Regions from separate parts of the Arhodomonas sp. AD133 genome, predicted to be linked through region 1. Evidence: predicted binding sites of a transcription regulator. Region 1 holds the regulator's gene; each other region holds the start of a gene.

Region 1 (2,174 bases):
CGCGTTCGGGCGTTAGCATTGCTGCGATGTTCATGATGCCCCGGGCCCCGGATTGCCGTTACCAGTCTTCGTATTCGTAAAAGACCAGGTAACCAAAGCATAGGCGACACGCTGGGGCAGCGGGAGCATCCGTGCGCCGGGGCGCTTGCCCGCGTGTCGTCGGTTATTCGCCGGCGCGGGCTTCCTGTCCGCGCCGCGTCAGCTCATTCCTCGAGCGCCTGACTCACCGGACCTTCGGTACGACGATGATCGCTGCGCTTTTCCTTGTGTTTGACCACCTGGCGGTCGAGCTTATCCGTCAGCGCGTCGATCGCCGCGTACATGTCTTCGTCGGTCGCGTCGGCGAACAGCCGCGCGCCGCTGACCACGATCGTCGCCTCAGCCTTCTGGGTCAGCTTCTCCACGGTCAGGATCACGTGCGCGTCAACGACGTTGTCGAAGTGGCGCTCGAGTTTGTCGAACTTGTCATTGACGTAGTCGCGCAGCGAATTGGTGACCTCGACATGATGTCCGGTGATGTCGATCTGCATGCTACCTCCTTAGGCTCTCAGGCGAGCCTCTTTCGCTCCGTGGACGAGGCGATGGACATGGCCTCGCGGTATTTCGCCACCGTTCGGCGGGCGACGTTGATGCCTTCTTCGCGGAGGATGCTGGCGATGCGGCTGTCACTGAGAGGCCGTGTGGCGTCCTCCGCGGCGATGAGGCGTCGGATGCGCGCGCGGATGGCAGTCGCCGAGCATTCACCGCCGTCGGCGGTCTGCACATGGGAAGAGAAGAAATACTTGAATTCGAACGTCCCGCGCGGCGTGTGCATGTATTTCTGGTTGGTGATGCGCGAGATGGTCGACTCGTGCATCTCCACGGCCTCCGCGACCTCGCGCAGGACAAGGGGCTGCATCGCCTCGTCGCCGCGTTCCAGAAAACCGTGCTGATGGTCGACGATGAATCGGGCGACCCGCAGGAGCGTGTCGTTGCGCGAATGCAGACTCTTGATCAGCCAGCGCGCTTCCTGGAGGTGCTCGCGCATCATGCTGTTCTCGCGGCTGCGGTCGGCACGGCGCACGAGCGCGGCGTACTCGGGATTGACGCGAATGCGTGGAAAGGCGTCCGGGTTGATCTCCACGTGCCAGCGTCCGTCGAGTCGGCGCACGAACACGTCCGGGATCACGTACTCCGTGTTCTGGGGACCGTAACGCAGGCCCGGATGCGGGTCGAGCGTCTGAATGAGGTTGATGATCGCCTGCAACGCCTCGCCGTTGATACGCATGCGGCGCTTGAGTTGCGCATACTGCCGGCCGACGAGCAGGTCGAGATAGCGGTCGATGAGGGTGCGTGCCTCTTCGAGCCACGGTGTGTCCGCCGGTAGCTGCGCGAGTTGCAGCAGCAGACATTCCCCCGGGTCCCGGGCGGCAACACCCACCGGGTCGAAATGCTGTACGCGGGTAAGCACTGTCGTCAGCTCCTCGGGGGCGACTTCCCAGTCCGCCGGCATGGCGGCGAGCAGGTCGTCCACGGTGCTGTCCAGGTACCCGTCGTCGCGCACGGCGTCGATAACGGTCTCGGCGATGGCCAGATCGCGGCTGCTCAGGCCGGCCAGTTGCGCCTGCCAGGTGAGATAGTTGCGCAGGGTCTCGGCGCCGTCCGCCTGTCGGGCAATCGGATCGTTGTCCTCGCGCTCGGGGTCGCCGCGGCTCCAGGTGGTGGTGCCGTCATAGATGTCGTCCCAGCCGCTGTCCACGGGGAGCTCGTCGTTGAGGCGCTCACTGCCGTCATCGCCGGTGGTCTCGGCGGGTTCGGAGGATTCGTGAGCGGCATCCTCGTCGGTGTAGCTGTCGTTCAGCGCCTCTTCCGTCGTGGACGTGTCATGCTCGTCGGCGGTCTCGAGCATGAGGTTGGAATCGAGCGCCTGCTGGATCTCGGCACGCAACTCCAGAGTGGGCAGCTGGAGCAGGCGAATCGCCTGCTGGAGCTGCGGTGTCATGGTCAGTTGCTGGCCGAGCCGGAGCTGGAGAGATTGTTTCATGTCAGTTCCGTCGGATTCCCCACGGGCGAGGGCCCGTCGACGTGTCGCGGACACGCCGCGCCGGCCCTTCGGGTTGGGTCGGACATCCGCCCAGGCCGCGTTGCCCGTTGTTCATTTGGGACCAACCAAACTTCACTCCCCGCGCCCCTGA
Region 2 (2,174 bases), on a different contig from region 1:
TCGACGGTGCATTTCCTGCACTTTCCGTTCACGCAGCTGCAGATCGAGCGCTTCAACGACCCGGACACCGAGGTGGTCGTCGCGATCGACCACCCCCAGTACGCCCACATGGCCCGCATGCCCGATGAAGTGCGTGCCGCGCTCACCGGCGATTTCGAATGAACGGACGTAGGCCGGGCTACGGGCGCGCAGGCGCATCGGAGACCGGCATGGTGATCGGCGCGGCGAAGCCGCACGTTCGTGAAAATTCCAGCGACTAGCGTTTCGAGTGGCTGGCCGGCGCCCGCCGCGCCGTTCCCGCTGGCCACCACTTTTTGCCTGTCATTTTGAACTCGCCACGTACGAACGCCCACGGCACGAAACCTGCTACCCTCCCGCCCACGACGAGCAGATGCGCCGGGTTCCGGGGCCATGATCATCGACGCCGCACAACTCGCCACCTGGCTGGGGCAATTCCTCTGGCCCTTCGTGCGTGTCGGCGCCATGCTCCTCGCCGCCCCGGTGTTCGCCAACACGGCGATACCCACCCGGATTCGCGTGCTCTTCAGCGTGGCGCTCACGGTGGCGGTGATGCCGGCGGTCGAGAGCGTGCCGGCGCTCGATCCGCTGTCGCCGGCAGCCGTGGTTCTTGCCGCGCAGCAGGTGATCATCGGTGTGGCCATGGGGCTGGTGCTGGCCATGGCATTCCAGGCGGTGGTGATCGCCGGTGAGAGCATCTCGCTGACCATGGGGCTGGGTTTCGCGACCATGGTGGATCCGCAGACCGGTGTTCCCGTGCCGGTGCTCTCGCAGTTCCTGCTCGTGGTGATGACGCTGCTCTTCCTGGCGTTCGGCGGCCACCTGGTGCTCATCCAGCTTCTCGCCGAGAGTTTCCGGTTGCTGCCGCTCACCGCCGGCGGTCTGGAAGCCGCCGACTACCGGACCGTGGTGGCGTTCGCGAGCACGATGTTCGCGGGCGCCGTCGTGCTCGCGCTACCGGCGCTGGCGTTTTTGCTGATGGTGAATATGATCATTGGCGTCATGACCCGCGTCGCCCCGCAGATGAACATCTTCTCCGTGGGCTTCCCGATTACCATGCTCACCGGGTACGTGATCCTGCTCACCCTGGTCGTTCCCTCGCTGCCGGAGCGTATGTCCGCCCTCTGGCGCCAAGCGTTCGACGTGATGCGCCAAATACTCGGCGGTTGAGCAAGAAGCAAGTGCAAAGCTGAAAGTATCAAGCGGGAAGCGGGCGCAGCCGTGCCGGGAGGAAGCTGCCGTGCTCTGCTCGCGGACGCTTTTGGCTTTCAACTTTGAACTTGCTGCTAGCTCCGCGCCTGGCACGAAATCTGCTGCGCTCCCAGTGCCTCGTTGACACATCAGGACTTCTTCGATGGCCGAAGAAAACGAGAACGGGCAGGAGAAAACCGAAGAACCGACCCAGAAACGCCTGCGGGAAGCGCGGGACAAGGGGCAGGTTCCGCGGTCGCGGGAGTTGACGACGACTTTGGTCATGATCGCCGCGGCGGTGGGGTTGCTCACGCTCGGGAGTTACATGGCCAAGGGGCTGGGCGAGTTGCTGCGCGGGACGCTGGCGCTGGAGCGTGAGGCAGCCTTCGACCCTGCGGCGCCGGTGAGAATGTTTCAGGAGGCGATCGTACAGGGGCTGCTCGTGGTCATCCCATTCGCAGGATCCATGTGGCTGGTCAACGTGGTCGCGCCGGTGGCGCTCGGTGGCTGGTCGTTCAGCGCCAAGGCTCTCGCCCCCAAGCCGGAAAAGCTCAATCCGCTCAAGGGACTGAAACGGCTCTTCGGGGTGAGTGGGCTGATGGAGCTCGCCAAGGCGCTCGCCAAGATCGTGGTGGTCGGTGTCGTGGGCGCGCTCATGGTGAGGCTGCAGCTGGACGACTTCGTGGCGCTCACCGGGCTGCCGCTGCAGTCGGGTGCGGCGCGCGCGGCGGACCTCTTTTTCGGGACCTTCCTGGTGCTCGCCGTCTCGCTGATCGTCATCGCCGCAGTGGATATTCCCTACCAGCTCTGGGACCACACGAAGAAGCTGCGCATGACCCGCCAGGAGGTGAAGGACGAGCTCAAGGACACCGAAGGCAAGCCGGAGGTGAAAGGCCGCATCCGTCAGCTTCAGCAGGAGCTCGCCCAGGGCCGGATGATGGAGGCGGTACCGGAGGCGGACGTGG
Region 3 (2,174 bases), on a different contig from region 1:
AGCAGTACCTCGTCGCCAGCCGCTTGAGTCCACTGATGCGCCATCATGGCATGGCGGATCTGGGGGATCTCGTGCGCCGGCTGCAATCCGCCGGCGGGCAACGGCTGCGTGCGGAAGTCATCGATGCGATGACGACCAACGAGACGCAGTGGTTTCGTGACATCTACCCCTTCAGGATTCTCTCCGACCAACTCTTCCCGGAGTTCGAACACCAGGGCAAACGCCAGGTCCGGATCTGGTCCGCGGCCTGCTCGTCCGGCCAGGAAGCTTACTCCGTGGCCATGACACTCGAGGCGTATCGTGCCCAGGGACGAAATCTTGACGCCCGCATTGTCGGGACGGACATATCCCCCCAGATGGTCGCCCGTGCGACGGCCGCGGAGTACGGCGCCAGCGAGATCCGCAGAGGGTTGAACGATGAGCAGCAGCGTCGGTTTTTCGACGCCGTCGATCGTGAAACGTGGCGCGTCCGTCCCGAGGTGGCGCGGCGGGCGAGCTTTCGCCAGCACAACCTGTTGGAGAGTTTCGCGTTGCTGGGGCGGTTCGACCTCATCCTCTGCCGCAACGTGCTGATCTACTTCTCGCTCGATTGCCGTGCCGACATCCTCCGGCGCATGGGTCAGGCCATGGAACCGGGTGGTTATCTCATGGTCGGTGCCTCGGAGTCCCTGCCCCGGGAGCTGACCGAGTTCGAGATGGTGCGCTGCCGCCCGGGTGTGGTCTACCGCAAGCGCTCGGGCTGATTGTGTGCTGGCACCGCCCGGCGACGGGCGGCACCCCCGGCCGCTCCTTCCTTCCTGCTGCGGTCCGGTCCCTCGCTGAGATGTTGATCGCCAGATCGTTGGCACGCTGATTGCAAAGCAGCTACCGGCATCGTTCAGTTATGAGGTGACCGGATATGAGCGTGTCACTGGACAAGGTCTTCGGTGTGCCGGCGGCGGCGTTGAAGCTGCAGTCGCAGCGGGTTCAGCTCATCGGCGAGAACATCGCCAACGCCGATACGCCCGAATACAAGGCGCGGGACATCGACTTCCGGGCGGCACTCGCTGGCGCCGGCAGCGACCGCGCGTCCCTGGCGACCACCAATGCGCGGCACATCCCCGCCGCCGGTGATGGTCGTGGTGGTGGTGAGCAACGCGTTCAGTATCGTGTGCCCGCCAACCCGTCGCTCGACGGCAATACGGTCGAGGTGCACCGCGAGCAGACGCGTTTTGCCGAGACGTCCGTCCAGTACCAGGCTGCCGTCAACCTTCTCGGATCCCGCATTCAAGGCATCATCGGTGCGCTCAAGGGAGAGTGATCATGGCGCTGTATAACGTATTCGACGTGGCGGGCTCGGCCATGAGCGCCCAGTCGCTTCGTCTCAATCTGACCGCCAGCAATCTGGCGAACGCGGAGACGACCGCCAGCAGTCCCGAGGAAGCCTATCGCGCCAGGCATCCGGTGTTCGCGGCGAAGCTGCAGCAGGCACAGGCCGGCCAGGCGGAGACCTCGAACGGCGTGGAGGTGGGGGTGCGAGGCGTCGTGGAGACCGACGCGCCGGTGCAGGCGCTGCATCAGCCGAACAGTCCGCTCGCCGACGAGAACGGCTATGTCTACCGCTCCAACGTCAATCCCGTCGAGGAGATGGTGAACATGATCTCGGCCTCGCGTTCTTACCAGAACAGCGTCGAGGTGATGTCGACATCGCGCGATCTGATGCTGCAGACGCTGCGGATCGGGCGCTAGGGCCCCAGGGCGCAGGAGGCAATGATGGTGAATATTACCGGCGCGACGGGCACCGGCGGTAGCGAGAACCGTAACGCGACACAGAGCGAGAAGGACCGCACCCAGCTCGGCCAGTCCGATTTCCTCGAGCTGATGACCACGCAGCTTCAGAACCAGGATCCGATGAAACCCATGGAGAACGGCGAGTTCATGGCGCAGATGGCGCAGTTCTCCTCGGCCTCGGGTATCCAGGAGCTGTCGCAGTCGTTCCAGGAGTTCCAGTCGTCGATGACCGGCAACCAGGCGCTGGAAGCCGCAAGCCTGGTGGGTCGCAAGGTGACCGTGGAGAGCAATACCGGTCATCTGCCGGAACAAGGCTCGCTGGAAGGATCCATTCAGCTCGACGGTAACGTCGGAAATCTGACGGTCGCCGTCATCGATGGCAGCGGGCAGCGGGTCGCCGAGGT
Region 4 (2,174 bases), on a different contig from region 1:
AGCGGGCGTAGCACCCACCGGCCCATCGCCAGCATCAGAGCGAATACGGCGATGCCTTTCGCCATGGCCAAGGCCAGGGCCAGGGCAATGCCGTTGCCCGTGGTCTCCCCGAGCAGCGGGATCAGAATCAGCAGCGGCACCACGGCCAGGTCCTGAAACAGCAATACGCCCACCGCCCGGCGACCGTGCCGGGTGTGGATCTCGAGTTGCTCGGTGAGCTGCTTGATCACGATTGCTGTCGACGAGAGGGCGAGCGCGCCGCCGAGCACCACCGAGCCGCCGGGGGAGACGTCCAGCAGCCAAGCAGCCGTGGCGAGTATCGCCAGGGAGACCAGCACCTGTGCCCCACCGAGCCCGAATACCGTCCAGCGCATGGCTTTGAGCTGGGGCAGGGAGAACTCTAGGCCGATGGTGAACAGCAGGAACACGACCCCGAACTCGGCGAGCACTCTCACGTTCTCGCCATCGCCGATCAGGCCGGTCACCGATGGGCCCAGGACGATGCCTACCGCGAGATAGCCGAGAATGGGCGGCATGCTCATGCGGCGGAACACCGCCACCACGATGACCGAGCTGGCCAGGAGGATGAGAATGTCCTCGAAGATCGGCAAACGTCGCCTCCTCTTTGAACGTTGGCGTTGTGCGTCGCGAAGCGGCCTCTTGCCTTTGGCCCCGCACCCGGTCTTCGATTCTAACCTCCCAGTGGGATCGCGACAGGCATTCGCGACTGCACGGAAGTGGTGCGTTTTGGACCATTCTGGGGCCTCCCGTCGGTGCACTCCTCCGGCTCCCGGCGACGACGTCTCGCTCAGCAGGCTGGCACAACGTTTGCTATTGCGTTGAGAAGCGGATGTCGTCGTCGAAGGAGTGTTGTCATGGCGTCGTATACCTGCCGCGTCATCGGGTCGTTGGCGGCAGCCGGCCTCGCAAGGTGAGTGCGGTTGCCGGTGATGCGGACATCGGCTGGCGGGCTGGGTTGTCCCTGCGCTTTGCGCGTCGCGGCGAACGCACGGTACCGGTTCACCGTGCCCACTACGGGCCGCTGCGCGTGCAGCGCGCTTTCCATCCCGAGGCGTCGGTGTGCCACAGCTACATTCTCCATCCCCCCGGGGGCGTCGTCGGCGGTGATTGCCTCGAGACCGAGGTTGCCGTGAGTGATGGGGCGCACGCACTGATCACCACGCCGGGCGCGAGCAAGTTCTATCGCAGCGCCGGACCGTGCGCCCGACAACACCAGTCGCTGCGCGTCGCCGAGGGTGGCGCGCTCGAGTGGCTGCCGCAGGAGCAGATCGTCTTCGATGGCGCCGACGTGTCGAGCACGCTCGATGTGGTGTTGGAGAAGGGGGCGCGCTTCATCGGCTGGGACGTGCTGTGTCTGGGCCGTCCCGCCGCTGCCGCGGCGTTCCACACGGGCTGTTTCGACGCTCGCCTGAGTGTCTCTCGGGACGCGCACCCCGTGCTCCACGAGCGAAGCCGCTATGCCGGCGGTAGCGAGCTGGTCAACGCCCCCTGGGGGCTCGGTGGCGCCGACACGGTGGCGGTGATGGTCGCCTCCGGTGCCGGTGACAGTGATGTGAGCGCGGTCCGCGAGCAACTCGGTGACGCCGCCAATGCCGGCGTGACCCGCCTGGACGATCTATTGGTGCTCCGCTGGCTCGGCCACGGCGCCGAACGTGCTTTCGCCACGCTGCGGCCGGTGTGGCGGACGCTGCGACCGCGGCTGCTGGATCTGCCTGCCTGTGAGCCACGTATCTGGAGGACTTGATGGAGCTCACTCCACGAGAGAAGGACAAGCTGCTGCTCGCAACGGCAGCCATGGTTGCCGAGCGACGGCTAAAGCGCGGCGTGCGCCTGAATTACCCCGAAGCGATGGCGTATATCGCCGATGCCATCGTCGAGGGCGCCCGTGACGGGCGAACCGTCGCCGAGATGATGACCCTCGGCACGCAGTTGCTCACGCGGGAGCAGGTGATGGACGGCGTCCCCGAGATGCTCCGAGAGGTGCAGGTAGAGGCGACATTCCCGGACGGCACCAAGCTGGTCACTGTCCACGACCCGATTCCGTAGCGATGGAACGGCTCGCACGTCATCGCATCCAGGACACATGGAGCCATTGCATGAAGCCAGGCGAAATTTTCCCCGCAACCGGCGAGATCGAGCTCAACGCCGGCCGC

Evidence for each region. Region 1 encodes sigma-54, which starts transcription at its own class of promoters, with help from an activator protein. Its sites were predicted from a motif close to TGGCANGNTNCNTGCTT; they were not measured.
Region 2: the regulator sigma-54 is predicted to act here: its motif matches at 1,318-1,334, upstream of flhB (flagellar biosynthesis protein FlhB).
Region 3: the regulator sigma-54 is predicted to act here: its motif matches at 843-859, upstream of flgB (flagellar basal body rod protein FlgB).
Region 4: the regulator sigma-54 is predicted to act here: its motif matches at 818-834, upstream of ACPEES_RS19080 (urease accessory protein UreD).

Annotation. Positions count from the first base shown of each region.
Region 1 covers NZ_JBNAZM010000034.1:2,862-5,035, forward strand. Annotated here, with positions in the region: gene ptsN (PTS IIA-like nitrogen regulatory protein PtsN) at 1-34, opposite strand, end outside; gene hpf (ribosome hibernation-promoting factor, HPF/YfiA family) at 204-530, opposite strand; gene ACPEES_RS16400 (RNA polymerase factor sigma-54) at 548-2,023, opposite strand.
Region 2 covers NZ_JBNAZM010000027.1:50,153-52,326, forward strand. Annotated here, with positions in the region: gene ACPEES_RS14745 (DUF3501 family protein) at 1-162, shown strand, start outside; gene fliR (flagellar biosynthetic protein FliR) at 412-1,188, shown strand; gene flhB (flagellar biosynthesis protein FlhB) at 1,373-2,174, shown strand, end outside.
Region 3 covers NZ_JBNAZM010000027.1:15,426-17,599, forward strand. Annotated here, with positions in the region: gene ACPEES_RS14565 (CheR family methyltransferase) at 1-743, shown strand, start outside; gene flgB (flagellar basal body rod protein FlgB) at 899-1,300, shown strand; gene flgC (flagellar basal body rod protein FlgC) at 1,303-1,728, shown strand; gene ACPEES_RS14580 (flagellar hook assembly protein FlgD) at 1,750-2,174, shown strand, end outside.
Region 4 covers NZ_JBNAZM010000047.1:15,071-17,244, forward strand. Annotated here, with positions in the region: gene ACPEES_RS19075 (monovalent cation:proton antiporter-2 (CPA2) family protein) at 1-611, opposite strand, end outside; gene ACPEES_RS19080 (urease accessory protein UreD) at 932-1,765, shown strand; gene ACPEES_RS19085 (urease subunit gamma) at 1,765-2,067, shown strand; gene ACPEES_RS19090 (urease subunit beta) at 2,118-2,174, shown strand, end outside.